DNA from 3 places in the Jeotgalibacillus marinus genome. Region 1 is predicted to be linked to each of the others. Evidence: riboswitches for the same ligand, from Rfam matches in the RefSeq annotation. Region 1 holds a riboswitch; each other region holds the start of a gene.

Region 1 (10,758 bases):
ACCATCATTCCCATTATTATTAGCGGTATTGCCTTTAATTAGGTTGCTAGATGAACTAGTCCCAAAGTTTAAGAAAATACCAAAACGATTATTCCCATTAAAGTTATTCCCTTTAATCATGTTGTTATCTGAACCGCTTAAGAAAATCCCATCAAAGCCGCTATTATCATTAGCGGTATTGCCTTTAATCATGTTGCTATTTGAATCAGATAATCGAATACCCAGCTCATTATTATTAACGATATTCTCTTTAATCATGTTGTTATTTGAACTGTCTAAGAAAATACCTCTGACAGAATCAAAGTTTTGAACAATAAAATTCTTCACCAGCACACCGGAAGTGTTATCAATCGTTATCCCATTGCCTCCCCCCACCACAGTATCTCCATCTATTACAGGCTTCTCTTTCCCTATCCCAATCAGATTAATATCTTCTGTAGTAATTAAGACGCTTTCCTCATAAGGCCCACCAGACGCTTTTACTAATATGGTATCTCCTGGAACGGCTGCATCGACTGCATCCTGAATCGTAGGAAATTCATCCGGCACCACGAGTGTTTTTTCGTTAAAGAAAAAGACCCCTAACCCGATGATGATAACTAAGGCGATAACACTTGAAAAAATCAGTCTCAAAACATTAACAAATAGAATAGCCTTCAGTAATAAGTTATCATTTTTCAATCCCTCACCTCCATACACTTCTTTCTAAACGTTGTTTCAGTAGTGATGCTTTTTATCTTTCAAACAGTGGAAGACAAACTTCGCAATAAGAAAGAGGGTAATCACCGCAAAAATGATCCCGATAATCAGGACGATAATCGCAGAGACGACAACGACGGTCGACCATATTTCACCGAAACCTATCACGATCAAGGCTATGGAGATGATGATGGCGTTCGATAGTGCCAAGCAACAAAGTGCCTTGCCTACTCCGATACATGCACAACAGTCTTTTTCTTCTGGAAGAGTCATGTTTTTCACCTCTTGTTTTTATTTTTTGTTCACTCCTACTTTATGATGAAGACCTCTTTATATGTTCTTGATGCAAAAAACAACCCCTTCGCCAACTGAATGGTAGAGGGGTTTTGTTTATTTTTTCGCAATCTTTTGGAAAATTAACAAAATATTTCAATAATAAAGATAAAGAAGGTTTTTTTGAGAGATCATAGCAAATAATTTTCTATGGGGAATTACAGAAAAATTAAATAACCTTACCACAATTATTAAGAGGTAAGGTTATTTGGCTACCTTTTTGATAGATTTTTTGCTCTAATAATATAATATTTTTACTTTGTTACACTTTAAACATTTTTCATAATATTGATCGCCTTTAAAATGATGATCACAATTTCGTTGGATCTCTTCTAAACTCTTTTCCAAAAAAGAAAGGTTCGTTTTCATTCGAGTAATTTCTTCTTCAATTTTTTGGACATTCATCCGCATAACCTCCTAAGAAAATTACTGATATATGTTCCCCCCAGATTTCTTAAACTCCTGAGCCTTTTCTCTCATACCTTTTTCAATAGCTTCCTTCGTATCAAGATTATTTTCTTTCGCATAATTACGAATATCTTGAGAGATTCTCATGCTACAAAAATTCGGTCCACACATTGAACAGAAATGTGCTGTTTTTGCACCTTCCGCAGGCAAAGTTTCATCATGATATTCTATTGCACGTTCAGGATCTAAAGATAAATTAAACTGATCTTTCCAACGGAATTCAAAACGAGCTTTTGAAAGGGCATCATCTCTTTTTTGAGAACCTGGATGTCCTTTTGCCAAATCAGCAGCATGAGCGGCAATTTTATAAGTAATAACCCCTTCACGAACATCATCTCTATTTGGTAGACCTAAATGCTCTTTTGGGGTTACATAACAAAGCATAGCCGTACCATACCAACCAATCATTGCAGCTCCAATAGCAGATGTAATGTGATCATAACCAGGAGCTATATCAGTCGTAAGGGGTCCAAGTGTGTAGAATGGTGCTTCCTTACACACTTCTAATTGCTTATCCATATTTTCTTTAATTAGGTGCATTGGTACGTGCCCTGGTCCTTCAACCATCACTTGTACATCATGCTCCCAAGCAATTTTTGTTAGCTCTCCAAGAGTCTCTAATTCTGCAAACTGTGCTTCATCATTCGCATCTGCAATAGATCCAGGCCGTAAACCATCTCCTAAAGAAAATGAAACATCATAAGATTTCATTATTTCGCAGATATCTTCAAAGTGAGTATATAAAAAGCTTTCTTTATGGTGGTGTAGGCACCATTGTGCCATAATAGATCCTCCACGGGATACAATGCCTGTTAAACGTTTTGCTGTTAAAGGAACATATCGCAAAAGAACACCCGCATGAATCGTGAAGTAATCAACACCTTGCTCTGCTTGTTCAATCAAAGTATCACGGTAGACCTCCCATGTCAGATCTTCAGCAACACCATTTACTTTTTCAAGTGCTTGATAAATGGGGACGGTGCCGACAGGTACAGGTGAGTTTCGAATAATCCATTCCCGTGTTGTATGAATGCTTTTACCTGTTGATAGGTCCATAATATTATCAGTACCCCAACGTGTCGCCCATGTCATTTTTTCAACCTCTTCTTCGATGGAAGATGAAACAGCAGAGTTGCCAATATTGGCATTAATTTTAACATGGAAATTACGTCCTATAATCATAGGCTCTGACTCTGGATGATTGATGTTATTAGGAATAATCGCCCGACCTTTTGCAACTTCATCACGCACAAATTCAGGTTTCATATTTTCCCTTAAAGCGATAAATTCCATTTCAGGAGTGATAATCCCCTTACGTGCATAATGAAGCTGTGTAACATTTTCCCCTTTTTTTGCACGTAATGGTTTGCGCTTTAAACCAGGAAATATATTATGATGTGCACGTGGATCATTTTCATCTTTATAACCATTATCTTCAGGCTTTATTTCTCGAGCTTCATATTCCTCGACATCTGCTCGTTCATGAATCCATGGGCTTCGAATGGCAGGAAGACCTTTTGTAATATCAACTGAATAATTTAGATCCGTATAAGGACCGCTTGTATCATAAACGCGTACCGGAAGGTTTTCCTCTTCGCCAAAAGTACCAGTTGTCGGGCTTAACTCAATTTCACGCATTGGTACGTTAATGTCAGATCTCGAACCTTTTACATATACTTTTTTACTACCTGGAAAACTAGACATGATGGAAATTTTTTGTTCGTGTAATGAAGTCTTTGACATCATAAATCTCTCCTTTTTTTGAACATAATGGACGAGATTCAGAACATAACAAGTGGAAAAGCTTGCAAAACTATATGAAAAAGCCGGCCCCATAAATGGTGAGACCGGCTAATATGTATGCAGAAGTAGTATTGCATTGAAGATTGTGCTAACTTCCCCACGCTGGTATGAGCCAGATCAGGTCCCAAGAGTCAAGAAACTTCAACGCGTTTCATTCTCAGCCCAACTTATTGGACTCCCCTAGTTATGTCTATTTGATTTAGATTATATTGTATATGATTATCGGTTAAAATGAAACACATAATTTTAGTAAAGTAATATTGTCGTATTTAGAAATTATGTGAAGAGAGCAATGTTAGATATACGATAGCATTAACAAAACGTGTTGGTGCAAGAATCGTTCTGGCAGGGACATAGAGCCATATAACCGATTCTGATGACCGTTTATGCTGTAATTCCAAACAACTGATGAATGAAGCCAACTTCATTTTGGACAGACTTTACCTGTCGATGATGTTGTCCTTTTTTATCATATGTATCGGTTCCACGCCACTCTCCAAGGAGCGTGTTTACACCTGGAATACTACTTACTGAAGCTGAATTGTTGCAAAGCGATTATTTTCTGATAAAGTTAAACCAAACGTACGAGAGCTGTTTTAAGTGGGTTAAAAAATCGGATCCATTGCCGTTATTAACACGAATTGACGGAGCGAATAGTAATCAAAACAGGAACGAATAATTTTTTACATATAGTTGATAAATGAAAAAAATCTCAGCTCTTTATATGGAGGTAGTTCATATGGAACGTTACCAAATTGTTGTTATTGGTGGTGGTGCAGCTGGCATGACAGTTGCTGCAGGTGCTGCTAGTCTTGGAGCGAAAACAGCACTTATTGAAAAACAAGATTCACTTGGAGGCGATTGTCTTCACTATGGTTGTGTACCATCAAAGGCGCTTATTGATGCTGCAAACCGCGTACATACAATGCAAAATACAGCTTCATCATTCGGTTTTACTTTATCAGGTGAGCTTAATTTTGATCGTGTGAAAGAACATGTTAAATCACCCCAAGCGGTCATACAAGAGCATGATAGCAACAAACGTTTTACAGACTTAGGTGTGGATCTTTATTTCGGTGGTGCTAGCTTTCAATCTCCTCACGAAATACGAATTGGATCAAATGAAGTCATTTTTGCTGAAAAAGTAGTTATCGCTACAGGCTCTTCTCCTGTTATTCCACCTATTGATGGACTGGGTGGTGTGTCGTATGTGACAAATGAAACGATCTTTGATCTGCCTGAATTGCCTAAGCGTTTGGGCGTCATTGGTGGCGGTACAATTGGGTTAGAACTGGCACAAGCTTTTGCTAGGCTCGGATCCTATGTGACGGTGTTTGAAGGCGGCGACAAGATCTTCGCCAAAGACGATGAAGATATATCAAAGTTTATGTATAACGTGTTAAAAGAAGAGATGACGATTGAATTGAATTCGACTGTGAAGACAGTTTCAGCGAGCGGTGACGAGATTTCCGTAACGGTTGAAAATCGTAGAGCTACAGAAAAATCTGTTCAAGTGGATACTCTTTTAGTGGCCACAGGACGCAAACCGAACATTTCTTCTCTAGAATTAGCGATTGCAGGAGTCCAAACAGTGAAAGGCTTTATCGACGTGGATCGTTCGTTCAGAACTTCTCAATCTCATATTTTTGCTGTTGGAGATACGATCAACACCCTCCCTTTCACACATGCGGCTGGTGAAGAAGCAAAAACTGTCGTTTCAAATGTGTTGTTTGGGCTTAGAAACTCGCTGAATCACGATAAAACACCGTGGGTAACCTTCACCTCACCTGAAGTGTTTCACGTAGGTAAGACTGAACAAGAAACAAAAGAAGCCGGTATTAACTACCGGGTTTACCGTGCTCATTTAAACGAGGTCGATCGATTTATTACATCACATGAAACAAGAGGTTTTGTTAAAGTTATTACGGACAAACGAGGTACAATTTTAGGAGCACATGCAGCAGGCAAAGAAGCCGGTGAGTGGATGCAATTGGTTGTGTTTGCAATGAAAAACAAGAAAAAAATCGGCAGTCTGTCACGCATGGTCTACCCGTATCCAACAAAAGCGGGTGCTTTGCAACGTGCGGCTGATGGATATTGGAGAGAGAAACTGTTTGACGGATCTCTACCAAAACTTGCAAAGAAATTTTTTGATATTAAATATAATCTTACCGAAAAAAAACACCATACATCTTCTGGTAAAGCACCAGTTACTTTTTCTAAAAAAGACGTATAAAAAGAGGCAGCCTATGATGGCTGCCTCTTTTTATGAAAATCTACCTTAGCGGATTTGACCATTTCCACTCATTACATACTTAATTGTTGTTAGTGCTTGTAAGCCCATTGGACCTCTTGCATGTAGCTTTTGTGTTGAGATGCCAATTTCAGCACCAAAGCCAAGCGCGCTTCCGTCTGTAAAACGAGTAGATGCATTATGATAAATTGCTGCTGCATCGACAAGTCCCTTAAAGCGTTTAGCTGTTTCTTTATCTTCAGTCACAATGGCTTCTGAGTGTTTTGTACCATACTCGTCAATATGTGCAATGGCTTCATCTACAGTTGAAACAACTTTCATAGCAACGTCTAAGCTCAAGAATTCTTCTGCCCAGTGCTGTTCTGTAGCACGAGTGGCGTTTGGAACCGCTGACAATACTTTGTCGTCACCATATACACCAATGTTATATTTATTGAAAGCTTCAATTAACGTCTCTTGATGAGCAGCTAAAAATGCTTCATGTACGATTAATGTTTCTGCTGCATTGCATACGGCCGGACGATCTGTTTTTGCATTGATAAAGATGTTAATCGCTTTGTCAACGTCTGCACCTTTGTCGATATAGATGTGGCAATTCCCAACACCTGTTTCAAGTACAGGCACGGTCGCATGGTTAACGACTGCTTGGATCAGCTTGCCACCACCTCTTGGAATCAACACGTCAATGTGCTCTTTCATTGTAAAAAGCTGTTCAGTGGCAACGCGATCCGTACTATCGATAAATTGAACGGCATCTTGAGAAATCTTCGTTGAAATGAGTGCCTCTTTCATCACTTTTACAATAGCACGGTTTGAGTGAATCGCTGACGAACCACCTTTTAGTACAATCGCATTCCCTGATTTAAGTGCAAGTCCGGTTGCATCTGCTGTTACGTTCGGGCGTGCTTCATAGATCATGCCGATCACACCAAGCGGAACACGAACCGTTTGAACATCCAAGCCGTTATCAAGTGTCCATTGTGACACGATTTCTCCAGTTGGATCGTCCAGTTTCGCTACTTGCCGAAGACCTTCAGCAAACTCTTTGATGCGTGCTTCGTTTAGAGCTAGACGGTCCATATACGCCTCGTCATACAAAGCTTTACGTCCATTCGCTAAATCCTGGTTGTTACCTTCCATAATGTTACTTACATTCGCATCTAAATGGTCTGCAATTGTATGAAGCGCTGCGTTTTTATCTTCTGTTGATAAAAGTCCAAGTTCTTTTGAAGCTATTTGTGCTAGTCTTGCCTGTTCTTTTATATGTACTGGTTCAACTACTGTCGTCACCTAATCACTCCTTGTAGTTTTTGTGTTTTCTTGATCAAACTCCAATCGGTATAGCAACCTCGAGCTCACAGACAAATGATTCGCTGTGCACCACTGCAACGGTTGAATCGCTTTGCTCTTCGTTTTCTCGCTGAAAATTCTTCAAATCAGTAGAAGAGTAATTCACCATACCAAGACCAAGTTTATTTTTATTTAAGTCAAGAATTCGCACGACTGATCCTTTTTTAAAGTAGCCGTTAACTTGATAAATCTGACTTGGATGAAGGTTTTCCTTATCATCAATGATCGCTGTTTTCGCATCATCTTGAATAAGTATTTCACCTTCAGGACCTGAGTTAAATGCGATCCATTGACGTTTATGATTTAAATTTAATTCTGGTTCTTTTACTTCAAAATACGTTCCACGAGCTTCTTCATTTACAGCGTCTATTAAGATATTGTGAACACCCGAACGTCCGAGGAATGAGGGAATGCCAGAAGCCATCGATATTTTAAATGCATCAATTTTAGAACGCATGCCACCTGTTCCTACAGCTGAACCTGGTTCTCCCGCCATGTCTTCAATATCCTCTGTAATTTCCGTTACTTCTTTTAAAAGTTCAGCAGATGGGTCTTTACGAGGATCTGCATTATAGAGGCCGTCTATGTCCGATAAAATGATTAGCTGATCAGATGCGACAAGACCGGCAACTTTGGCTGAAAGTGTATCATTATCACCAAAGCGTAAGCGATCGGTTGTTACCGTATCATTTTCGTTAACGATTGGCACAATACCGCGCTCTAGCAAGACATTAATTGTATTTCTCACATTGTTGTAACGTGTTTCATCGGAAAAATCACTACGCGTGATTAAAATTTGGGAAGCCGCATAGCCATGCGATGAAAATAGCTCAGCGTATGATTCGATCAAGCGTCCTTGCCCAACTGCCGCTGCTGCTTGTTTTTCGGGTAATGAACTTGGACGAGAAACAAAGCCAAGTGTACGGTAACCAGCTGCGACAGCTCCTGATGATACAAGTACAACTTCGTGTCCCTGATCTTTTAACTGGACGACTTGATCTGTTAAACGTTCCATCTTCCTTCTACTAATATCACCTGAGAGGCTCGTTAGTGAGCTGCTTCCTATTTTAATAACCACTCTCTTTTGATCTTCCGATGTCATGCTACCACTCCCGCTCCTGATTTCAAATATTTCTGATAAATATTCCTTCGTATGTCGTCCTTTAAATTCAAATTGTGATTTTTTGTAATTTACTTGTTATTTCTTTTGAACGATTCATAGCACCTTCAATAGCTGCTTTAATCGCTTTGCCGCCACCGTTCTGTGCAAGTGCTTCAAGTCCCGCTGCTGTTGTACCGTTTGGCGACGTTACGTTTTGGCGAAGTTGTGTTGGTGATTCTTCTCGTTCAATCATCATTTTTGCTGCACCTAAAATCGTTTGAGCCCCAATTTCTCTTGCTTGAATCGCACTCATGCCATTTGCAAGAGCTGTTTTTTCAATGTGTTCCATCAAATAATAAAAGTAAGCGGGACCACTACCGGCGATACCTGTGAACAAGTCCATTTGATCTTCTTCGATCATATAGACTTCCCCAATACAAGCAAGTAAGCTTTTAGCCACATTTACGTTTTTCATTGTCACGTGTTGGCCTGGTGATATGGCTGTTGCTGATTGACGAAGCATACTTGAAGTATTTGGCATGACGCGAATCACTTGTTGTCTATCTTGTAAAATCTCTTCCATATATTCTGTAGAAATCCCAGCAAGCACGCTCATGACGACTTGTTCAGGAACTATCTCATCTTTAATGGATAGAAAACCATTTTCAGCATCTTTTGGCTTCATCGCCAAAATGATCACGTCATAAGAAGATAGCTGGACTTTGTCTCGTTCAATTCCTTGGATACCATATCGATTGTGCAGTTCTAGTAACCTGTCCTCATTGTTTCTATTTGTTGCAACGATTTGGTGAGGCGCTAACATCCCTGTTTGGACAATTCCTGAAATCATTGCCTCTGCCATATTTCCTGCACCGATAAAAGCTACTCGTAAATTCGTTGACATCGTTTTTCCAGCTCCTTTTGATTCGTGTTCGGTTTTTGTTCGTTTAATTTCTATCATGTTTATAATCGTACCATGCACTCAATTGACTTCAAGGGTAAACAGAAAGTGAGTGAGTTATAGTGGGGAATCAAGAGTGAAAGCGCTAACATACACGGGTAATTTGGGGTAAATGCCGAATTTCTCTCTAATAGAGCATGAGATCATGAGATATGGAGAAATCTGATTTAGATATATTTGTAAGAGGGGCTGGGATTTCACAATGAAGCTAGCTAAAAACTAATTTCCTAAACAATTAAAAAGAAGACGATTTTATCCGTCTCCTGCAACATCCATATTATATTTCACTTTTAAATCTTTCATTAGTTTTTGATGATACATTTCAGACACAACGCCCCTAGAACCACGAACAATCTCGGTTGCGTAATGCATAGGTGGTGCGCATTCATCGCTTGGATCGAGGACAATGAAGGTAAGTGATTTTTCATAGATCCTGCCATTAACTGTTACGTCGATGATCGCCGGACGGTACAAGCCGTTATCTACACCTTCACGTTTGAATAAGTACTGAGTGGCTTTTCTACCAACTTTATAGAGAACACCTTCTCCTTGGTTACCCGTTTCAATAATATTTGCTCGCCCTCCGTCGTGGACAGATAATGAGTAGTTCATTTCGAGGCGATCAACTGTTCCTCCACCAATTCGATCTAGAAAAAGATGATCGACTTGTGCAAGTTTGAAACGAGCACTGTCCATGCAGGAGCCGTATGCATAATACGTATGCCAATCGCGATCTAGCTCTAAATGAACGAGCCAATCTCCATATCGTAATGGTGATAAACCAGTTACTTGTTCTTTTTTATTAACGTATGTATACACTTCAATGTCGCCTAAGTGGTCGGTGTAAACCGCAATTTTCATCCGAGTGTAATGATTTTGTTCAGATGCTAACTCATCAATTTTTGAAAATTTATCTGAGTAAATTTCATATACTTCGCCATAAACGCGAGACGTGCTTTCATGTATAAAAAAAGGATAGCCTTTTTCGGAGTCATAAAGCTCTCCTGTAGCCCAAGCTTGCGAAGCAATTAATTCCTCATTTTGAATAAGCGAATGGTTTTTAGCATGTTTCCTCAGGGTTCCATAAACAAAGACAAAATTCTTCATTATTTTACTCCTTTCATTAACCGTTTTGTGGTTGATGTGTGGGGTGGTCCACCGTTTACTCACCATTGGAGGATAAATACTTTTCTCTAGGCAGTGAATACTCTTTTTCACAAAGAAAAGACGAAGTACTCGTTCGTGACAAAACCTGTTTATTCCTATACATTAACAGTAAGGAAACTTTAGGAAGATGGCAACATAAATTTCAAACAGAATTGGAGTTGAATATTGAACAATGAACGTGTATAAAAAAGTTGTCATTGCGGGTATTGCTTTAATTCTATTCGCTTTTCCATTGTCAAACTTAAAAGCAGAAGCAGCATTCGCTTCACCTGAAGTGTATGTAGCTCTTGGTGATTCAGTTGCAGCAGGTACGACCCCCAATGGATCACTTGATGCGGGATACAGCGACATCATCGCAAATGTACTTGCTCAAAACGGTTTACTCGCTGGCTTTTCAAAAGATTTTGCTGTACCTGGCTTTACAACTGCGCATATTTTAGAGCTTTTAGAAAACGATGAAGTTCGTCAAGGTCTCGAGCAAGCAACGATGATTACCTTGTCTGCTGGCGCAAATAACGTACTTGGTCTTGTCCAACAAGATGCTTTAGGTCAAACCATTATCTACAACCAACTAACAGCAAATTTCGCTCTTAATCAAATGCGCATTCAATACGGAAAGCT
Region 2 (10,758 bases), on a different contig from region 1:
TAATCCCTGCCAAAAATAAAAAAGGGACGATTTTAGACTGGGATACAGTTCTTAAACTTCCATGGGGAATTTTATGGCTCTTTGGTGGGGGGTTGGCTCTGGCTGCGGGTATTATGAACTCTGGTCTCGATGAATGGATCGGTGGACAACTAATTAACTTCAACAGTGTTCCAATCTTCCTTATCATTGTATTAATCGTTAGTCTCATTTCTATACTCACTGAGTTCACTTCCAATACAGCCACTTCCACAATGGTGTATCCAATTGTAGCTGCCGCTGCCGTATCATTGGGTACTGATCCGATCGTTCTAATGGTAGCTGCTTGCATGGGAGCGACATTTGCATTTATGTTTCCAGTTGCCGCACCACCAAACGCCATTGTATTTGGAACAGGTTATGTAAAAATGGGTAAAATGGCGCAAACGGGCGTATGGCTAAATTTGTTATCCATCCTCTTTACTACCATTATTGTTTACTACTTTGTTCCCCTCGTCTTTGGTGGGTTACTATAACCCAATTACTTACTGCACATTTATAAAGGCAGTTTCCTTTATTGATTATAGGAAACTGCCTTTTTCTTATTTATCTGCGCGCTTCATTTCATCTATTTTATCTAGAGCGTCCAAAATTTCCTTTTGAGCCCGTCTCCGATGTGACTGCATGACCATACGAGCAGCTTTACCGTCTTTTGCTCTCATACATGAAACCATTGCTTTATGTTCTACAATAGAACGATGAGGAATTGGACGATGTTTGATCGTAAATAATCGAGCTCTATAAGATTGATCTGAATAACTATCAATCACTGCATGAAGACGTTTACTTTTTGCGTATTCAATAATTGAAGAATGAAATAAATCGTCTAGAATGGACCACCCTTTTAGATTCCTTTTTTCAAGTTCTTCCTCCTGATTCTTAATGATTGACTCAAGTTTATCAAGTTCTGTGTCGCCTACCCGCATAGTAGCCAGCTCGATCGCAAGCCCATCCAACGTTTCGACAACTTCATAAATTTCCTTAAGATCCACCTTTTCAATCGGCTCTACAATAAAACCTCGTCTTGGAACCAGTCGAACAACACCTTCCGTTTCTAATCGTACGAGCGCTTCTCTTACAGGAGTTCGACTCATTTGGAGCACTTCACTCATCTCACGTTCTAATATTGCCTTTCCAGGAGGCAGCATTAAATCTCGAATAGCCAGTCTAATAATATGGTAAGCACGTTGAGGTAAACGATACTCACCCATTCCCTCTAAACGATCAATAAATCGCTGGAATTCTTGTACCCTATCATTTGATATAAGTGAATTCTCTTTTTCTACATCAGTCATTATATTTTTATTTTTCATCTAGCCTGCTCCAACCTTCAGTTATTGTCAAAACTACATTTAAGAAATCTCCGAAATTCGTTGATGTAACAGCTTTGAGCGACCAAAAACTAGTCACCTCTACGTGTAAAGTTACGACACACCCATTGACCTACAAAAAGGGTAAGCTATGTCTTCATTATTAACTTATTCGCTTACAATAATCAACCATCAACACCAATTTTAACTAAGGATACACCTTCGAAAATAGAAAAAAAGGAACACGTAAAATTGTTACAAATCAACAAAGTGTGACTTAAGTCACATCACCCAAAAACATAATTTAGTACATTGAAACAGTAATAGGAAAAAGTCTTACCGCTTAATCGTAACGAATGGCACGGCGAAAATGACGCTAACGGGTCTTTTTTAACTTCATCAACATATCGGGGTCTTCTCTCATAAGGTGGATAGTCAGCAAAAATAAAAAAACGAGGTGAAAAACGATGACCCTTCAAGAAGAAAAAGTCTGTTGTGCATGTAAAGGAGTGGGCTTTGCCCTTTGTTGGTTGGCACTATCAAACGCCATTATTATCGCCACAGCATTGTTGGTATTAGGTTTCGGAGAAATATGCGATCTCGTGGTTGTCATCCCTGCGATTATCGTCCTTATTATCGGGATTATTTTTGCGATAATTACCGTCTTTCTTATTGCGAAATTTGTACGCAAGTGTTTGAAAGATGAAAAGCATCACTGCTGAAAACACCGTTCGGAAAGGTAGAGAGGTGAGGGATTAAAAAACGTCCAAATGTTCAGTGACGGGTATTATACTCACGTTTGTTGGGGTACTCTTCATAGGTGTCGTCATCGTGGTAGGGGTCCTTGTCTTTAACGGAAAAACACTCATGGTGCCTGATGAATTTCCTACGATTTCAGATGCAGTTACGGAAGCCAATCCAGCAGATATCATATTAGTAAAAGCAAAAGGAAATGGTGATCCTTATACAGAAGAAGTCACCATTAGTAAAGAGAATATCAAGCTGATTGGGATCGGGAAAGTGACACCTGTAATAGATGGAGGTATTATCGGAAGTATCGGTATAACTATTATGGATACTTCTGGCGTATTGGTGAAGAATTTTATTGTTCAAAACTTTGATGATGTGGGTTTACATATACTATATTGACCGTCATCACTTAACCACTCTTACTTCAATTGGTAGGTGGATAGGTGGACTGGTGGACTGTCTTTTATACTTTATTTCCCATAAATAAAAACCCCTAGGCGAGAGATTATCTTCCTGGGGGTCATCTTGATCCGAACGGATGGAGTAACCGTACGTATCATGACAGTTGATATTAGTTTAGCACAATAATACAGAATATTCAATCAAAAGTTAAAAGCGATTATACGAAAAAATCCGCTGTTTCTTTGTTTTCGGTTATATGCACAACTTCTTGTTCTTCTATTTCTTTTAACAGAAGATACAATTCAACATTCCCAGTCTGACTAAACACTTCCCAAGTAATATCAAGCATTTGCCTCACACCTTTCATGTTATTCCATAAATGCACACACAACTTTTCTACTTTAACGTTCAACCAATAAGACTGAATATGACTCGAAACCTGTCCAACCCTTTATCCCATCGAAAGTCACATGTTCCAAAAATCACTCATTTTAGCGTTGTGATCTACTTTTCTAACAGTCTTTAAAATCTTCTTCATTACATCTTGGCGTGGAATATAATCTCTTTCGTTACAAGCCTTCCCCAATGTTTTTCTAGTAACACCTGATTCCTTTGAAAATTCAACTACGGTAATACTTCTCTTATCTAAAAAAAAACCAAATTTACTCCTCGGTTTTCCTAATACAAACATCTTTACCTTCCCTCCTTTTTTCACCTATCATTGACCAAGATGCGAAAAAAAATACCCAAAAAGAGAAATTATGTACTCATATTATATAAGTAGCGCCCCACACAAAATCCTACCCGTGAAGAGCAATCTCCAGACGTGCGAATTCATCAAGAGCTGAGAATGGTTCATCTAAACAACTGAGTGATTGTGGGCCCAGCAGACTCCGGATGATTCATAAGGATACGAGTGTTCCTACTCAAATATAATCTGCAAAGCTTTGTATACCCTCCATTCGATATATACAATACCTATATTGATTTCGATAACATCCTTTGTTATAACCAGGTCACATACAGACTCAACAATAGAGTTTTATACATCTTCCAAACGCTCCTGCTCTTCCTCACCTTGAATTTTATCAAGTAAAAATTCAAGAAAAACAAAAATGGTGACAAAACATATAGCAATGAAACTAGTTCCCACGACAGTAGCCTCTAATCTAACAGAATAGATATTAAAAACATTCATATAAACAATGAACACTAAAAAGTACAAAATCCACTCTTTTACATTAGTAGGTCCCAAATCTAATAACTTTTTCACTTTTATCCTATCTATCGTTATTAATACCTCAATTAATGCAAGTACAAATAGATTTAAAACAGTAAGTCCCATAAAAAATAAAACATTATCCCAGAAATTCGAATAATATTGAAAATTAACAAATGAAAAATTTGATAATAAATACACAACTCCAAAACATATACCAATAGAAATAGATATAAAAAACAATAAAACTACTATGATCGTTAACATAACAGCGACTGTCATTCCAATTTTTTTGCAATTCTATCATTATTTTTATTTGACAGAGGTAAAACTCCTTTCGTTTTTAACTGTATTGGGCAAGTAGAAAATACATGAAAAATGGCAGTATCATTGCTAAACACATGATTCCATTTTGACAAACTATATATCGGTCGTGATTAATGAGCGCTTAGACTGGCACTGGTACGAACTGCAATAAATAAAAGACAAAAATGTAAATTCTAAAGACTATCATTTGCAGATTGTCAAAAACGCCTTGCCGTGATCCATGGGGACCCAGCAAGGCGTTTTTAATTACCTTCATCTTCTTCAGATACAACTTCCTCTATAGGTGTCTTCATTTCCAGAATTTCAACCGTTTCATCATCAAACCCAACCGCTACACCTTCTACAGATATAGCTTCCACTATAGGTGTATCCATTTCCAGAATTTCAACCGCTCCAACCTCAAACCCAACCGCTACTTCTCCCACCTCTACTAAGCGATCATAATTTACACCCACCAAATAGTGGGCCGATTTGTTATTTGATGACTGTCCATTCGTTGGTGGATCTATTAGAATAAAAACAGTCAATGCAAACAAAGCCCACACACTAAATGCCGCTACTAGTTTTTTCATAGAGTCACCTCTCGTGTAATATTTTGATCCTTCATCCTTCTGTAGAGAATCCGCTCACTAATACCCGTGATAGAAGCCACCTCTTTCACTGTTCGCTCCTATAGGTATAATCAATCGCATGTTTGACTTTATGTTGTTCGCTGAATATTTGACTGGTCTGCCTTTGTATACCCCGTTCTTCTTTGCTATTGCGATCCCCTCAAGTTGTTTTTTTCGGTTCACGTCATATTCAAATTCGACTATCCTCCAAGCATCGTGACCATAAGCTTTCCCATCGGTGTTGTCGTGTCCAATACTCCTTCTTGAACCTCTCGTTCACCAATCATATCATTATTTATGACGTATGAAAATGGCAGTTCCTGTTCATTTACTGTCATTAACATGTACCTTAGTGGCAACAATAAAAAAACCACCAAATCGAAATGATTGAGTGGTAGCCAAACAACTGCTTGAGCTGACTGCCCCCATACGCAACCGATTTCCCACGCTTTTCTGCTACTTGAGAAGACATGGCACGAATCATTCCTATTTGCTTCCCATTGGCTAGTTTTGGAGCAGTCAGGTGATTGCTATAGTTCATTATAGATTTTCTTTTTCCATTGCAAGAACTCTTCACTCAACACAATGGACTCCTGCCTCGGTCTTGGAAAAGGAACAATAAACTCTTTTTTGACCTTTGCTGGTTTACCAGATAAGACGATGATACGGTCGGATAGATAGAGGGCTTCTTCAATATTATGTGTGACCAGTAAGATGGAGCGCTTGTATTCTTCCCAAATGGAAAGCAGCCAATTTTGCATCTCCAGCCGCGTAAATTCATCAAGGGCTGAGAACGGTTCATCTAAACAAATGAGTGATTGTGGGCTCAACAAACTCCGGATAAAAGCCACTCTCTGTTTCATCCCGCCGGATAATTCATAAGGATACGAGTGTTCATATCCTTTCAAACCTGCTTTTTCAATCATTCGCAAGGCTTCTGGTTCGTTTTTTTGGCCAACAATCTCTCCTCCAAGCAGAATATTGCTAAGGACTGTCCGCCATGGCAATAATGATGAAGATTGGGGCGTATAACTGATTGATCCCCTTTGTCCATTGATTCGTTCTCCATCCATCCAAATATCTCCCGAGTCTGGGGTATAGAGGCCGCCAATTAAATGAAACAAGGTACTCTTCCCACTTCCAGAAGGACCTAATATCGAAACAAATTCTCCTTCATTGACATGAAAAGATAGCTCTTCCAGCACCTTATTCTCCTCAAAAGATTTCGTTATCTTTTTCACACTGAGCTTATTCATGATTACTTCCCTCTCCCTTAGGCTTCCATTTCACGATTTTCTTCTCCAATGAAGAAATAATAGCAAAGAATGATAAGCTTAAAATCATAATTAGGAAAATCGCAACAAAGACACGATCTGTCCGAAATGAAGAAGAGGCAAGAGTCATATAAACCCCAATCCCTTCTTGAGCTCCCAGCCATTCAGAAATAACCGCACCCATTACGCTATATGTAGCAGCTATTTTCAGGCCTGAAAAAATCGAAGGTAACGCATATGGCCACTCTACCTTCCAAAAAATTTGTTTGTTTGATGCACCAGCCATTTTCATATAATGCATAAGCTCAGCACTCGTTTGCCGGAATCCATCCAATGCGGCAATCGTAATTGGGAAAAAACAAACTAACGTGATGATAATGATTTTTGGTAGGATTCCAAAACCAAACCATATGACTAACAACGGGGCCAAAACAATGATAGGAATGTTTTGCGACAAAATAATAACCGGATAAAATGCCTCTCTCATCGTTGGTAAGCGATGCAAACTAACAGCTACGATTAGACCGACAGCACTACCAATCAATAACCCGAGTAAGGATAGCTTGATCGTTGAAATGAAATGATGACTGTAATTTCCCCACCCTGCTATTGCCTCTGCCCATATTTCCGATGGTGCAGGAAGAAGCCACTTCGGTATTTCAAATACCCAGCTGGATAACTGCCAAATAGAAACGAAGAGGATGAGGACCAATAATGGTCTCCATCCTCTATGTAGAACCTTCATGAACGATATTTCTCTGTCAATTTATCCATCGAGGCACCGCTCGGCTGATAAAGGATTTTCACTTGGGAAATAACATATTCACAGCCGGCTTCCGTCATACGTTGGTTCATCTTCTCAATAACGGAGAAAATTTCTGTCAAATTCCCCTCCATCGTTGTTTCAAGTGGATGGACCTCATATCGTATTCCTGACTCATGAATGATAGCAATCGCTTCATCTACATATGGAATGGAATCTTCTCCATTTTTTGTTTTCGGTATAATTTGAATACTAACTAAAGAGTTACTCATCTATTCATTCTCCTTTTGGTAAAAATTCATTTGTGAAGGCTTTTTCCGCTTCCAGATCGCCTTCCAATAAACCATTTTCATTCATCCATTGTGCATAGTTTTCCCAAATCGTTTGATCTTGTATTCCCCATTGTGATGCATCATCTTGATACTTTGGCGACAACCATTGTTGACTTGCTTTAACCAATTCTGAGTCTAAATCTGGAACAGCCTCTATTAAAACATCCGCCGCTTCTTCTGGATGATCCATGGTATATTCATACCCTTTCGAAGTTGCTGCTACAAATGCACGAACGATATCGGGATTTTCTGCAATCAACTCCTCATTCGTCGTCAGAACAGGTGTATAGTAATCTAACTGATCTGAGTAATCCGTAAGATACTGCATATTCAATTCTTCCCCGCGAAGTTCCGCTTCAATTCCTGTCCATGCGTAATAGATCCATGTAAAGTCGACATCCCTTTTGACAGCTGTAAAAAAGTCTGCTTCACCTATATTCACAATATCCACTTTTTCTGCATCTGCACCCTCTTGCTTCATTAAAGAGGAAATCACTGCTTCTTCTATAGGATCTCCCCATCCTCCATACGTTTTACCTTCGTAATCTTGTGGTGAGGTAATCTCCTTATCTACAGGCGACGCAAAGCCAGATGTATTATGTTGAATCACCGCTGCGATCGAAACAATCGGTATATCTTGGACACGCGCTTGCGTTAAGGTTTCCTGAGCACTAACCCCAAATTCCGCCTGACCTGAAGCCACAAGCTGATCGGCACCTGCTTCACCTGGCAGTATGATCTCGACATCAAGTCCCTCTTCTGCAAAATATCCTTGATCTTGAGCTACATATAAACCCGTATGATTCGTATTCGGCGTCCAATCCAATACCACTGTGACTTCCTTTAAATTCTCTTCACCGTCATTTTGTTCAGAGCTATTATCGTCACTATTCCCACAAGCCGCTAGCAACAGAACAACCACTAGAAATCCTATCCATTTTTTCATTATCTTCTTCTCTCCCTCTACCAAATCTGTTAAAAGCATTGAACGATGGAACTAAAATGAGGGACATATCATATCAATAAGAAAAGCGCAAAACACCGCTAAAAAGGTATGCATACTAATCCCTTAAACATACGACAAAAAAGCACCATAGGCCGTTTACCTAGGGTGCATATCAACATAAATAAGAATGTTTAAATATGTTCCCTACGCTGGTTTTAACCAGATCAGGTTCCAAGGGTGTGTATCTTCAGGATACGGTCTCAACCAGCAACACTGGTCCCCCCACATGTTTCAGTTATGAAGTTCGTTCAAATGCTTTATCAGTGTTTAACTTTGCCACAGATCTGCATATGTTTCAAGGGATAAGTAGAAAAATAGAAGTGAGAGTTCATTTTTTCCTTCTTAACCACCATTATAACTGGTGATAGATCCCCTCATGAAGGCAAGGCAAGGGAAAAACGGGAGGTAAAAGGAATTCTTCTACATAGTGATAAAGGTGCCCAATCAGTTACTAAAGAAGCACCAGAAGAAAGCAGATAGTCCCAAAAGAAGAACTGTTGGGACAATGCATCTGGAAAATCCCTTTAGTCATTTTCCGTAAGGCTGAGGAGGTTATGTATGCCGTTCGCCGATACAACCATTTTTATATTCACCAAGATTCAAAAAGAAAAACAACCTGAGCCCTTATACATATAGAACTCAGGTTGCTTAAAATATGCTTTTTTAATCTGTCTACTGGACAGGGGTCACTTCAAAAAAGGTGGTGTCTTTCTTTTTATTCGTATAACTTATTATTCTACTTCTCTTGCTGTTACGCTGATTTCTGTGAGGTAGAACGTTGTTTTTCCGCCGAAAAATGAATGCGTACCAACCGTTAACCAAAGATTAGCGTTTTGATCTGTTGTAATAACGAAAGGCTCATTTTCATTGTTTACATTTTTCAATTCATACGTTTCAAAACCTAAACTTGTAGGCTTTGCCATATCACCAAGCATGATTGCATCTGTTCCGGAAACCAATCCCATACCAAGATCCATATTGATCGCGTAGAATGATCCACGTGGACCATCAATCATTCTTGTTACCTCGCTTTTTGGTTTGAACGTTGTCACTCCCGCTTTAATCGCTTGATCATCAGCAGGGCTTCCATAAAGACCACGGGAATCTTTTGGAGCGTTCGTGGCGATATTCACATCAAATTCAACATTGTATGTTGTGTTTGGTTTTAAATCTAAATCTGCATCCACTTTTTTTGTCGTGTATAAAAAGTTTTGAACACCAAAGTTGTTACTACCCATCAAAAGACCTTTATTACCTTCTATTTCTTCTGGAAGATCGGACAAATAATGTTGATGTTCAATCATATGTGGTTCACCCGCAAATTTAAGATAGTCAGAAATACCCGGTAAAAAGTTATGATCCTGTTCATCAAACGAATATGAAACAGTATTTTCTTGATTTATCGTTGCTTCATGATCTTCTTTTTCTGAAGCCATTGCATGTGCTCCACCCATTAACATAGTCACTGCTAAACCGGATGTAATGATTTTCTTAAACATAAGATCTCCCCTTTATATAATGATCGTTTAGAAATCAAACCATTTTATCGTCTTCCAATTTTCCTAAGTTATAAAATAAATGACCGTTCCATCTTCGTGACGAAACGCTATATAGGAATCTCCCGGAATGAAATAGACCAAGTGATTAACGATTTCAATATATAGAGGAAAGAATACCTATAACAAAGACCGACCACCAAAAGATAAGTCGGTCTTTACTATGTACGTTATGAGTATTCGATCAGACGCAGTGTATAATGTCCTTTATAATTCCTATTGGAATCATCAAGGGTTTTAAAGTTTACATGAAAGTACGCTAGTTTACATTCTGCCAAATTATATTTCCATTGTCCAAATGTCCTAAATCGGTATAAAGTAAACCATTTCGTGTGTATAAATTAACTATTACCCCATCATCCATTACAGCCAAGTCAAGACTTGTGCTATAAAACGAATGTATATTATCTGTATTATCCCAATCTATTTGATTTCCAACGCCCAAACTACCTATAGAATATTTCATAGCAGGAAGAAGAGGACCAATAGGCACAGGCAAGCGTGCTTCTGACGAAGCCATTGCTAGAATTTCACCATTATTCAATTGAACAACAGAGGCATTGTCACCATCTATAAACTTTTTATTGTCTGACCAAGCTAATGTGCCTCTGACTGCATCCAATGAGCCTACACTATAATATGTTGAATTATCATCTATATCTTCACTCAAAATTAACATAGCGTGATCATCTAACGCTGTTACAGAAGGGTTTATGTTATCAGATTCAAATTCACGTTTTTGATCCCAAAATATTCTATCTGAATCTACGTCACCTACTGTGTAATCGATTCCGAAATTTCCAGCGTTGTGAAATTCTACAAACCACCCACTTTCTAAATAGGCACCTGTAGGTTTAACTCGTACTTCTGAATTATATTCAACATCTTTAACACTCCAAGTAATTTCTGATGGTTCCTTATAATCTCCTAAAGCATAATAGGTTGATCTATCAGAAACATCTTCATAAACCATTATTATACTGTCTCCATTAGTAGATATCTCGGGTGAATTTCCTGGACCGAAATTTTTTCCAGTGCCCCATATGATATCATTCTCAGCGTATTTTCCAATTTGAATAAACAAAGTGTTATTATCAGAATAAGAATGAATTATGGTCTCTTCATCAAGAACAGCTATGGAGGCTTCAGTACCTATTGCAATTGCGATACCT
Region 3 (10,758 bases), on a different contig from region 1:
GGTGGAGCAGACTTGTTACTTGTTGAGACAAGTCAGGACCTTTTAAACGTTAAATGTGCTTTTTTAGGTATTCAAGAAGCATATGAACGAACAGGTAAAGAGCTTCACATCATGATTTCAGGAACGATTGAACCAATGGGTACGACACTTGCTGGACAAACAATCGAAGCATTTTATATAAGTGTTGAGCACATGAACCCAGTTTCCGTCGGACTGAACTGTGCAACGGGTCCTGAATTTATGCAAGATCATATACGATCACTTTCCGATTTAAGCAACTCGTACGTTAGCTGTTATCCGAATGCGGGATTGCCTGATGAAGAGGGACAATATCATGAAACAGCCGACTCATTATCCAAGAAGCTTGTAGGCTTTGCAGAAAAAGGCTGGCTAAATATTGTTGGCGGGTGTTGTGGTACGACGCCAGCTCATATCAAATCATTAGCCGAATCAATGAAGAAATTTAAACCTAGACAGATCGTGAAAAAGCAAGTACACACCGTGTCAGGAATTGAACCCCTTGTGTATGACGATCCATCCATGCGTCCCCTTATGATTGGCGAGCGCACAAATGTGATTGGCTCGCGTAAATTTAAACGATTAATCGCTGAAGGAAAGATAGAAGAAGCGTCTGAAATTGCTCGTGCACAAGTAAAAGGGGGCGCACATGTCATCGATATTTGTTTAGCCGATCCTGACCGTGAAGAACTAGATGATATGGAACAATTTATTCAGGAAGTCGTGAAAAAAGTGAAAGTTCCACTCGTGATTGATTCAACGGATGAAGCGGTTATTGAAAAAGCGCTTAAATATTCACAAGGGAAAGCGATTATTAACTCGATCAATTTAGAAGATGGTCTTGAGCGATTTGATGCCGTTATTCCTTTAGTTAAAAAGTTTGGTGCAGCGGTTGTTGTGGGAACAATAGACGAAATTGGAATGGGTGTATCTGTAGAACGCAAGCTTGAAATTGCCAAACTCTCGTATCAAATTTTAGTAGAAGATTATGGTGTGAATCCTTCAGATATTATTTTTGATCCACTTGTATTTCCAGTTGGAACAGGAGATGAGCAGTACATCGGTTCAGCGAAAGCAACGGTTGAAGGGATCAAAGCGATTAAAGAAGCACTGCCATTGGTGCAAACGACATTAGGCATTAGCAACGTGTCATTTGGTTTACCGCCAGTTGGTCGAGAAGTATTAAACGCTGTATTCCTTTACCACTGCACACGAGCAGGGCTTGATTACGCAATAGTTAATACTGAAAAACTAGAACGTTTCGCATCTATTTCAACAGAAGAAGTGAAGATGGCAGAAACACTGTTGTTTGATACAACAGACGAATCACTCGCACTCTTTACCGAATTTTATCGTGGAAAGAAAAAAGAAATGAAATCTACTATGCCTGATATGACACTAGAGGAACGCCTAGCTTATTACGTCGTTGAAGGGACAAAAGAGGGGTTGCTACCTGATTTAGAAAAAGCATTAGCAGCATACGAAGCACCTCTAAGCATTATTAATGGACCGCTTATGATGGGAATGAAAGAAGTGGGGCGTCTTTTTAATGCCAATCAGTTAATCGTTGCTGAAGTGCTTCAAAGTGCAGAGGTCATGAAAGCCTCAGTAGCTTTTCTTGAACCTCATATGGATGCATCCGATATGTCTTCATCTAAAGGAAAAGTCCTCCTTGCAACAGTAAAAGGGGATGTGCATGATATCGGAAAAAACCTGGTCGACATCATATTAAGCAATAATGGCTATGATGTTGTGGACCTTGGTATCAAAGTCACGCCTACTGTATTAATAGAAGGAATTAAGCGAGAGAAACCGGATCTTGTGGGTTTATCTGGATTACTCGTAAAGTCTGCTCAGCAAATGGTGATTACGGCAAGTGATATGCAAGAAGAGGGTTTGGAGATTCCGATTTTAGTTGGTGGGGCAGCACTCTCACGTAAATTTGTGGATACAAAAATTTCGCAAAACTATGAGGGGCTCGTGCTTTACGCGAAAGATGCGATGAACGGACTCACGCTTGCAAACCAATTGCAGGACGAGCTGGAGCGAGTGCAGCTAGTTAAAGAACGACAAGCGAAACGTGATGCCATTGCTAGTGCTGTTCCTTATGAAAAAAAAGAGAAATCGGTTATTGCAGTTAAAACGCGTCCAGCCGTTTCAACAGATGTACCTGTGTTCACTCCTTCAGACTTAAAACGAAGAGTGCTGAATTCATACTCCGTTGCTCACGTAGAGGCCTATATTAATATGCAAATGCTGATTGGGCATCATTTAGGTGTAAAAGGAAAAGTGTCACGCTTGCTGGCAGAAAAAGATGAGAAGACGATGAAAATTAAAGCTGTAGTGGATAACTTGATCTCTGAAGTAAAAGCAGAATCACTTATTCAACCTTCTGCTGTGTATCAATTCTTTCCTGCACAATCGAACGGGGATGATGTGATTATTTATGATCCGACCGATCATCGTCGCGAGATTGAACGCTTTACGTTTCCACGTCAACCTAGAGAACCGTTCCTATGTTTGGCGGATTATTTAAAATCAGTCGATAGCGGTGAACTTGATTATGTTGGCTTTTTCACTGTTACTGCTGGTCGTGGTATACGTGAAAAAGCGCAAATTTATAAAGATGCAGGACGCTTTTTGGAAAGCCATGCATTGCAGTCACTTGCTCTTGAAACAGCAGAAGGCTTTGCAGAGCTCGTTCACCAGCAAATGCGTGATCGCTGGGGCTTCCCGGATGCTGTGGACTTCACCATGCAAGAGCGTTTCAGTGCTAAGTATCAAGGCCAACGTTTTTCATTTGGCTATCCAGCTTGTCCTAATTTAGAGGATCAAGAAAAGCTGTTTAAATTGATTCAGCCCCAGGAAATCGGGGTTGAACTGACAGATGGGTATATGATGGAGCCGGAAGCCTCGGTTTCCGCGATTGTTTTTGCTCATCCGGAGGCTAGGTATTTTAATGTTTTGTAGGATTGAACGCGAAGGTAGAGGCAATCAAGCACGATAATTCTAATCAATCATGCGATGTGTATTTACAGAATCAGGGACATAACTACAGATTATGGTGGGGGCATCAGCGGTTATGTGCAGTTTTCCGAAGCTTAGAACTCGTTTATCGAAGTTAAGGTTTCCGTTATCGAAGCATACTCTCACGTTATCCACGTTTAGTGACTATTTACCTATAGTAATTTGAACAAAAAGCCGTTTCCCCAGCAAAGTCCTCAGGGAAGCGGCTTTTTTATACTATAAATCAGACGGCGTAGCACTTGGCACGCGGATGAAATCTTTTCGTTTACGGAGTAGGGCATGTATAGTCAGTAATTCAAAATAAATATAACTTTTTACAGGAAGCTCTTCTTCATCTGTTTGGTCCTTCAATGCACTTCGCATCGTTTGAAGGGGGGCGCGATCGACTGGTTCCATATGTTGTGTGCTGTGAACACGTTCGATTAACTGAGACATAAGCAGCCTAACATCTGCTATTTCTTTTTCAGTCCATTGAGGACGCTCCTCCAATGGCAGGCTTATTAAATTGGTTAAATGATAGGTTAACTGTTTTAACAAATAGATCTTTTTTTGATGCAAGTGAACCGTGCGCATCTCATCTCGTTTGTATTTATGGTATTGCCATTCTTCAAGTTGAAACCGGCAAAGAGTTTCTGTGCGCTCAAGCTTGTAGCGCAAGTGCTCTGCAGTCGTTTCTAATTCACGTGAACGGATTTTCCCAGTAAATAACTCTTCTAACCGTTGCTCAAAAATTCTTGCAAACTCGTGCTGAGATTGATCCAACTGATGCTTGATTTGTTGCTCGTATTTTGGTGGTAATAAAACAAAATTTACAATAGTAGAAGTAAATAGACCAATTCCCGTGGTTCCTAACCGTGTTAAAAAGGTTAGGAAAAAGTGATCTTCAGTACCAGGAATCATCGCAACGGCTGTTAATGTAGCCACAAGCATCCCTGCATCAAGACGTAGTTTATGACACAACCAAATGGTTACGACTGATGCGATCGCATAGGTTAAAGCAATTTCACCTAGCCAAAAAGTTGTAAGCATTGCAATGGCTCCACCAATGGATGAAGCAGGAAAGCGTATCAACCCTTTACGAATTGAATCAGCAGCGGTTGGTTCAATCGTCACAATGGCAGTAATGACAGCAAAAATGACGGGTAGATTAAGTGATTGGCAAATGAGTGCAGTTAAAAACACTGCAACACCAGTTTTCACGATTCGCCCTCCGACAAACCGATTGGTAATCCATTTCATACGAGGTAACATCCTTTATAGAAACATTGTAAAATAGTATTTAGATGGTCTTATTATACATATTCAATCATCCAGCTCTGTACTTTAAGGCTTCTCTGGTTTAGCCGCACAACCTAGTAGGAAAAAAGCGCCTACTTGCGTTGCGCACCCTATGCTTGTCGGGGTTAAATGAGCAGTTTTTGCTTTTGTAAATTCCAATTTTCTACAAGTATAGCATAGGATAGCATGAGACGAAGGAGAAATTTTTAGATGACAATATTTTTAAAAGGCGCTACAATGGTGTAGATGCAATTGCCACAAGGGGAGCCATAATGGCTGAGAGTGAACATCTTGTTCAGACCCTTTGAACCTGTAAGTTAATGCTTACGTAGGAATGTGGATGGAAACAGGAGCGGTATGCAATGTCTTGATTTTAATTCTAGGACATTTCTTTTTTTATGTACTTTGAGATTAATGATTTTCTAATAAAGTAGTAAAATGGCAACTGTTGAATTCCCTTCGTGCGAGCTACATGCAAAAGGAGGAATCAGAATGGAACGTACTAAGCTTTTATATTTACTTGAAATAGCAATCTTCTCTGCAATTGGTCTTATTTTGGACAAGCTTTCATTTTCCGTTTGGCCACAAGGTGGTTCGGTTAGCTTTGCGATGGTGCCGATTATTTTAATGGCGTTGCGCTGGGGGCTTAAAGGAGGTTTGTTGACAGGGTTTTTAGTCGGTACTCTTCAAGTCGTACTTGGAGGATCGTATATTATTGACCCTGTTCAAGGAGTTCTTGATTATCCAATCGCTTATACTGTTGTTGGATTGTCAGGGATTTTTTCTGGGGTAGTTCAACGTACGATGAGTGATGGGAAAATGAGAAAAGCAGTTGGATTTATTGTTTTAGCAACATTTGTTGGAATCCTTCCGCGGTTTGTTTGTCACTTTTTCGCAGGTGTTATTTTCTTCGGATCAGGATCACCAGGCGTACCAGCATGGCAATATTCTTTAGCTTATAACGGTTCTTACTTAGGACCTGCCTTTATTCTTACAGCAATCGTGACTGTTACCTTACTATCTACTGTACCAAGAATTACAACAAGGTAATGTTAAATGGCTTTGAATTTTTAACCAATTGGCAATAACGATATCCATAATATACGGGTTTCTCCTTTTTGTTAGGGTATCTAATATTTATAAATATGCCTTTTACACAACCGATAAACTTTCTATTTCACAGCCTTCTAAAATTATCTTTTAAAGGGAAGATCACTTCTGGATAGGATAAGTCAGTAAGTCAAAAGATATTGGAAAGAAATTTTAACATGGAGATTAGCAGAAATTCATAAATTAAATAGTGTCTTCGAAGAGTATTCTCGAAGGCATTTATTTTCCAGTTTCATTATTATCTAAAGTGTCAAGAATTGCATAACCTAAAGCCTGTCTCGTTCACTCGAGATGGGCTTTTTTGATATTACGGAACACATAATTTCCTAGAGTTGAATATTGAATTCATATTTTTTAAGTCAATTAATAGGATGAATAAAGAGTAGCTTGAATCAGCTTCATACGGATCGCGGAAGTGAATTCAAGAATAAATTGATTAGATGAAGCCTTAGAAACATTTGAAATCAAGCGTTCTTTGAGTATGAAAGGGTGCCCATACGATAACGCGGTTGCGGAGGCTACATTTAAAATCATCAAAACAGAGTTTGTGAAAAAACGTCACTTCGAATCGATAGCCCACTTAAAGAGTAACTATTTGATTATGTGAACTGGTTTAATGGAACAAGGATTCATGGAGGATTAGGCTATTTGAGCACAAGAGATTACAAGAATTTACACCCTAAAAAAACTGTCTATTTTAGTGTTGACATACCCGCTAAATAACGTAAGTCAGTAAATACATAGCTGTAACTGAAAAAAATAATGAGGGAGGCTGTTTGGTGTTTAATTTTACGTTTAAGGTTATCTTATTATCTGTACTTATTATTGTGTTGGGTATCGGAGTTTTGTTTTTAACTGTGAAAAATAGGACAGTAAGTGAAACAGAGTTACCGCAACACATTGCTGACATTGTTGCACAGACGGATGATAAAACGTTACAGAATAATATTGAAGTGATAAACTTTGGTGTAGATGACACTGTTATAAAAGATGAAGTTACTGATGATGTGGTGCAAAACGTTATACATGGGATGTCTCATCAAAAAGTTGATGCAGAAGAAAAATGGGCTAGTATGAATATATTAATGACGGAGAAACGGATTGAAGTCTTACGTGAACAAGTCCGTGAAAATGAGGATCACTTAACGCATTATGATCTTTATATGGACATACTTGATCGGTGGGGGATAGGAGATTTTTCACAAGCAGATTACGACCATAATCTTATTTGGGACTTACAAGGTGGTATAGTTGGTGAAGCAGAAGGACTATTAAGTGAGAAGGCTGAGTACAATTACATTCTTAATTTGTATTGGGATGAATTAAAAGGGATGATAAAAAAACTGGATTAACATCTGTGCAGTACTTCATTGATTTAGAAGCAAAGGATGTTTTAGAACTGTTTGAAACATATATTACAGGTAATCCAAAAGGTGCAATTTGTGTGATTTTTAAAGATTATTCTAAAAGTAAAGCATTTAAATTAATTTGTAGAAATAAGAAATAAGTATATTTTTGTTAAATTATTTCTTTTTTATAGTAAGAGGTTATTTTAAAAGCAAAAAGCCTGCTAAACCGAATATGGCTGATTTAATACCATTAAAACAAAAAGTAGAATAAAAGCAAGTAACCCTAAACTTATACCTGCAAAAATCCCTTTATATGGAATTTAATAAATGAATTATTCCTACAAAAGCTCACGATACACCTTCTGAATCGTATTCGGATTGATTGTCAACTCCTGTCAAGAGACCGTACCGACGGCAGCTGATCATCCTCACTTAAAACTTCTCGCATCATCAACATCTTCAACTGTTCATCAACTGCTCATAAATAGTGACTCGACTTTTCGTTTCTAACGTCAACGTCAGCAACCTCCTAACCACAAAGAATGCACCATCTGTATTACGTTAGCAATATAGTTAGTCAAGAGTAATTTATTGAAATATTTTAGTAAGTGGGGTATGATAAGTGATTATGAACTCCAAAAAAAGCGATGTATTATCACATGTTCATTTTGATCTTTAGTCATTTAATGTCTTGTATCACTATATCTAGTGAGTTGTCATTTATAAGAGATTTCATTTTTTAAAATCTAGAACAAGCAAATAAAATAGATAAATAGGGAAACCCCAAGACAAAAGAAAAAAAGAGAGATACTTGGCGTTAGAAAGGTAAATAAAGAGAAATATGTGTCGTATTTTTTGGGAAACTCTCTTTAAAACAAGGAAGTAATAAAAAATTTTTTAAAAAACACACGTAAAACGTAAAATTCACATGAAACACACATGACAATTTATAATTAGTTTTAGCCTAACCAAATTGTTAATTGAAAAACAAAAAAGGGGGAGAATAACATAAAAACTATTACTCTTCTAACATTGCCATTAAGTCTAGGAATTGCATTGGCGAATATTTCGACAAAATTATAGTTAGATGTACAAATCACCTTAGGAATGAAAGGAAGAATTGCTGTATGAATAATCAACAAGAGTCGACAAAAATTAGAGCGGCAGAATCTGCGAATGATCAGGGAGCAATCGGGAAGTTCCCAAAAACGAGAGCAGTCATGGCGATTTTAAGCGCCAAGATAGCCAAAAAAGGGAGTCAGTTACTTGGAAAAGGTGGAGGGAACATCCCTGGGGTAATCGCACGGAAAGTGGATCGTCGCATATTAACGAAACTTGCCAACCAAGTCGAAACTACCATTGTGCTCACGGGAACCAATGGAAAAACTACCACTAGTAATCTACTCGCAGCGATTTTACATGAAACTGGAAAACCGGTCATTCATAACGCCCTAGGAAACAATCTCCTTTCAGGAGTGACTGCATGTTACGTGGATAGTGCCTCTATTAATGGCAAGTTGAATCAACCCTATAAATATGCTGTCATGGAAATAGATGAGAGCAACATTCCTCTCGTCTTAAAGGAACTCACTCCAACGTATGCCTTAGTTACTAATTTTTCTCGAGACCAGTTGGGTCGCGTGGGAGAAATAGATTTACTCGTTGAAAAAGTTAAAAAAGGAATCCAGCCCACTCCCGCCACACTCGTGTTAAATGCAGATGACCCCCTTGTGATGCGAATGGAGAGTCTTGAGAATCCTAAAGTTCATTTTGGCATTCATCCGAACGCCTATGACTTTGAATCGTTTAGCATGGCTGAGTCGAAATTTTGTCCTGATTGTGGAAACGAATTAACTTACGACCATCTTCATTATGGACATTTAGGGTTGTTTCATTGCACGTGCGGCTTTAAACGACCGACCCCTTCATATGAATGCACGCATATTGAAGAAGGAGATCTTTCCTTTCGGGTAGATGAACAGCTGTATCAACTGTCCATTGAGGGCGTCTACAATGTGTATAACGCACTCGCTGCCATCGCGGTGGCACGTGAACTGGGGATCGAAGAAGAAGTGATCGCTCGGGGCATTATGAATTATCGTTCTTCCAATGGACGGATGGAACGGTTTAACATTAACGGGGGGGCGCGCTTGCTCAATTTAGTAAAAAATCCTGTGGGTATGGACACTACCTTGTCTGAAGTGATTAAAGAAAAACAAGCCAAACAATGGGTCTTTGCCTTTGACGAAAAAACCCACGACGAAGACATTTCATGGATTTGGGATACGGACCTTGAACGAATCGCGAAAACCGAGTATACGCGTCTCATTTGTTGTGGCAACCGTGCACAAGAAATGGCGTTGCGTCTTAAATATGGAGGGGTGGACGAATCGTCTATTGTCGTCATTGAAGACAAGAAACAAGCCATGGAGGAATCCTTCAGAGAAGCTACGCCCACATATTACGTACCTACTTATACGGCTTTATCCACTGTACGAAAGTACTTACAAAAAAACAACGAAGGTGAGAAAAAATGAATCTAACCCTCTTTCACTTTTACAGTGATCAATTAAATTTGTACGGCGATCGAGGTAATGTGATCGCACTAAAGAAACGAGCTGAATGGAGAGGCATTACCCTCGATGTCGTTGATGTGAAAGCCGCCAGTGCGGTAGATTTAACAAAAGCAGATGTCTTACTTATCGGCGGGGGACCTGATCGACTACAGGCCCTTTGTACGGATGATCTACGAGGCATTAAAGGAGAGTTTAAACAGGCAATTGATGACGGAGTGAGTGCCCTTACCATTGGCGGAGGATATCAGCTTTTAGGAGAGTATTATGAATTACCTGATGGAAAAAAACTCCAAGGGCTTGGCGTGTTGGATTTTTACACCCATTCCCCTTCTTCTGGTCCAAGGGAGCGGCTCATTGGCAATATCTTACTTGAATCGCCTCGCTTTGGCCGCATAGCGGGCTTTGAAAACCACGGAGGACGCACGTATCATGACTATGAAACCTTGGGTGATGTCGTGGCAGGTCATGGAAACAATGGAAAAGATAAAAAAGAAGGGCTTCTCTATAATAATTTGATCGGGACATATCTGCATGGACCTGTTCTTCCGAAAAACCCTGCCTTAACCGACTTTTTACTCGAAGCGGCGTGGAAACGAAAAACAGGAAACCCCCTTCCTCCCTACGAGCAGAACGAACTAGAAAACGCTGCGAACCGCCACCTATGGGACGTACATGAAAAGAAAGTGTGAACCTAATCTAAATGTGAACTGAACCTATAAAATGGACAGTTTAATAAATTTGACTAGGTAGCTAAGAGATGACCTCGTGACTCGGGGTCATCTTTTTAATTCCCATTGATATAGATGTTGATTGTATTCTTCGATATATAAGTCAGTTAATTCCTTTAATCCCCATAAACTCTTGCATCCTTTATATTCGACTTCATCTATAAAATGATCAAAGAAGGGTTCGATCGGAGCTTATTCCAACAATTTCATTGTGAAACTGATTTGGATGTAGTAGCTTCCTTAAACTTTTCTATCGTCTTTTTATAAACAAGATCTATTTCGGAAACATGATAAGCAATTATTTCATTCGTACTTCCAGAACACACACTATATTTCGACGGTGTTCTACAAAATAGAGAGATCAGAAAAGATAAGTCCAATTACCTAAAATAATGGGTTTTCTTTTAATAACGATTGTTACCGTAGATTATTACTTATAGGTAGATAGGTGTATATGTTAGAGTAGCTTCAGAGTTTTGACAATTTACAACGTTATGAGGTTTGTATTATATAGAGAGAACCCTATTGATAATGGGTCCTATCGAACTTTATAGTTTATAGTTTCTCATATACATATCTCAAAATAGATAAGTAAGATTAACGTTGGAAATTCATGTTTTCCTTGATTCTCCCCCACATTGTAACGTTCTAGAGTTTGCCATAATCATTTCT

Evidence for each region. A riboswitch is a leader RNA that binds a small molecule or an ion and turns the genes downstream of it on or off. The one in region 1 is predicted to bind thiamine pyrophosphate.
Region 2: it holds a riboswitch for thiamine pyrophosphate, as region 1 does, so the genes downstream of both, AB1471_RS12320 (ABC transporter substrate-binding protein) here and thiC (phosphomethylpyrimidine synthase ThiC) in region 1, are expected to answer to the same signal.
Region 3: it holds a riboswitch for thiamine pyrophosphate, as region 1 does, so the genes downstream of both, thiT (energy-coupled thiamine transporter ThiT) here and thiC (phosphomethylpyrimidine synthase ThiC) in region 1, are expected to answer to the same signal.

The regions. Positions count from the first base shown of each region.
Region 1 covers NZ_JBFMIA010000011.1:87,403-98,160, reverse strand. Annotated here, with positions in the region: gene AB1471_RS12260 (right-handed parallel beta-helix repeat-containing protein) at 1-681, opposite strand, end outside; gene AB1471_RS12255 (hypothetical protein) at 718-972, opposite strand; gene AB1471_RS12250 (serine protease) at 1,270-1,437, opposite strand; gene thiC (phosphomethylpyrimidine synthase ThiC) at 1,459-3,243, opposite strand; TPP riboswitch at 3,381-3,495, opposite strand; partial or broken gene AB1471_RS18360 (IS6 family transposase) at 3,688-3,806, opposite strand; gene AB1471_RS12240 (dihydrolipoyl dehydrogenase family protein) at 4,043-5,539, shown strand; gene AB1471_RS12235 (glutamate-5-semialdehyde dehydrogenase) at 5,585-6,847, opposite strand; gene proB (glutamate 5-kinase) at 6,882-8,009, opposite strand; gene proC (pyrroline-5-carboxylate reductase) at 8,077-8,913, opposite strand; gene AB1471_RS12220 (gamma-glutamylcyclotransferase) at 9,223-10,077, opposite strand; gene AB1471_RS12215 (SGNH/GDSL hydrolase family protein) at 10,310-10,758, shown strand, end outside.
Region 2 covers NZ_JBFMIA010000012.1:10,069-20,826, reverse strand. Annotated here, with positions in the region: gene AB1471_RS12390 (SLC13 family permease) at 1-512, shown strand, start outside; gene AB1471_RS12385 (GntR family transcriptional regulator) at 579-1,349, opposite strand; gene AB1471_RS12380 (hypothetical protein) at 1,814-2,068, shown strand; gene AB1471_RS12375 (hypothetical protein) at 2,178-2,495, shown strand; gene AB1471_RS12370 (YqzL family protein) at 2,716-2,847, opposite strand; gene AB1471_RS12365 (transcriptional regulator) at 2,965-3,189, opposite strand; partial or broken gene AB1471_RS12360 (ABC transporter ATP-binding protein) at 3,314-3,397, opposite strand; gene AB1471_RS12355 (hypothetical protein) at 3,541-3,984, opposite strand; gene AB1471_RS12350 (hypothetical protein) at 4,287-4,616, opposite strand; gene AB1471_RS12345 (hypothetical protein) at 4,856-5,017, opposite strand; gene AB1471_RS12340 (hypothetical protein) at 5,005-5,196, opposite strand; gene AB1471_RS12335 (ABC transporter ATP-binding protein) at 5,186-5,911, opposite strand; gene AB1471_RS12330 (ABC transporter permease) at 5,904-6,674, opposite strand; gene AB1471_RS12325 (thiamine-binding protein) at 6,671-6,964, opposite strand; gene AB1471_RS12320 (ABC transporter substrate-binding protein) at 6,969-7,970, opposite strand; TPP riboswitch at 8,155-8,264, opposite strand; gene AB1471_RS12315 (hypothetical protein) at 8,762-9,529, opposite strand; gene AB1471_RS12310 (hypothetical protein) at 9,846-10,758, opposite strand, start outside.
Region 3 covers NZ_JBFMIA010000008.1:89,606-100,363, forward strand. Annotated here, with positions in the region: gene metH (methionine synthase) at 1-2,988, shown strand, start outside; gene AB1471_RS10465 (FUSC family protein) at 3,262-4,284, opposite strand; TPP riboswitch at 4,574-4,675, shown strand; gene thiT (energy-coupled thiamine transporter ThiT) at 4,816-5,373, shown strand; partial or broken gene AB1471_RS10475 (transposase) at 5,821-6,156, shown strand; gene AB1471_RS10480 (DUF6241 domain-containing protein) at 6,213-6,785, shown strand; partial or broken gene AB1471_RS18345 (GntR family transcriptional regulator) at 7,127-7,298, opposite strand; gene AB1471_RS10485 (MurT ligase domain-containing protein) at 7,910-9,319, shown strand; gene AB1471_RS10490 (type 1 glutamine amidotransferase) at 9,316-10,047, shown strand.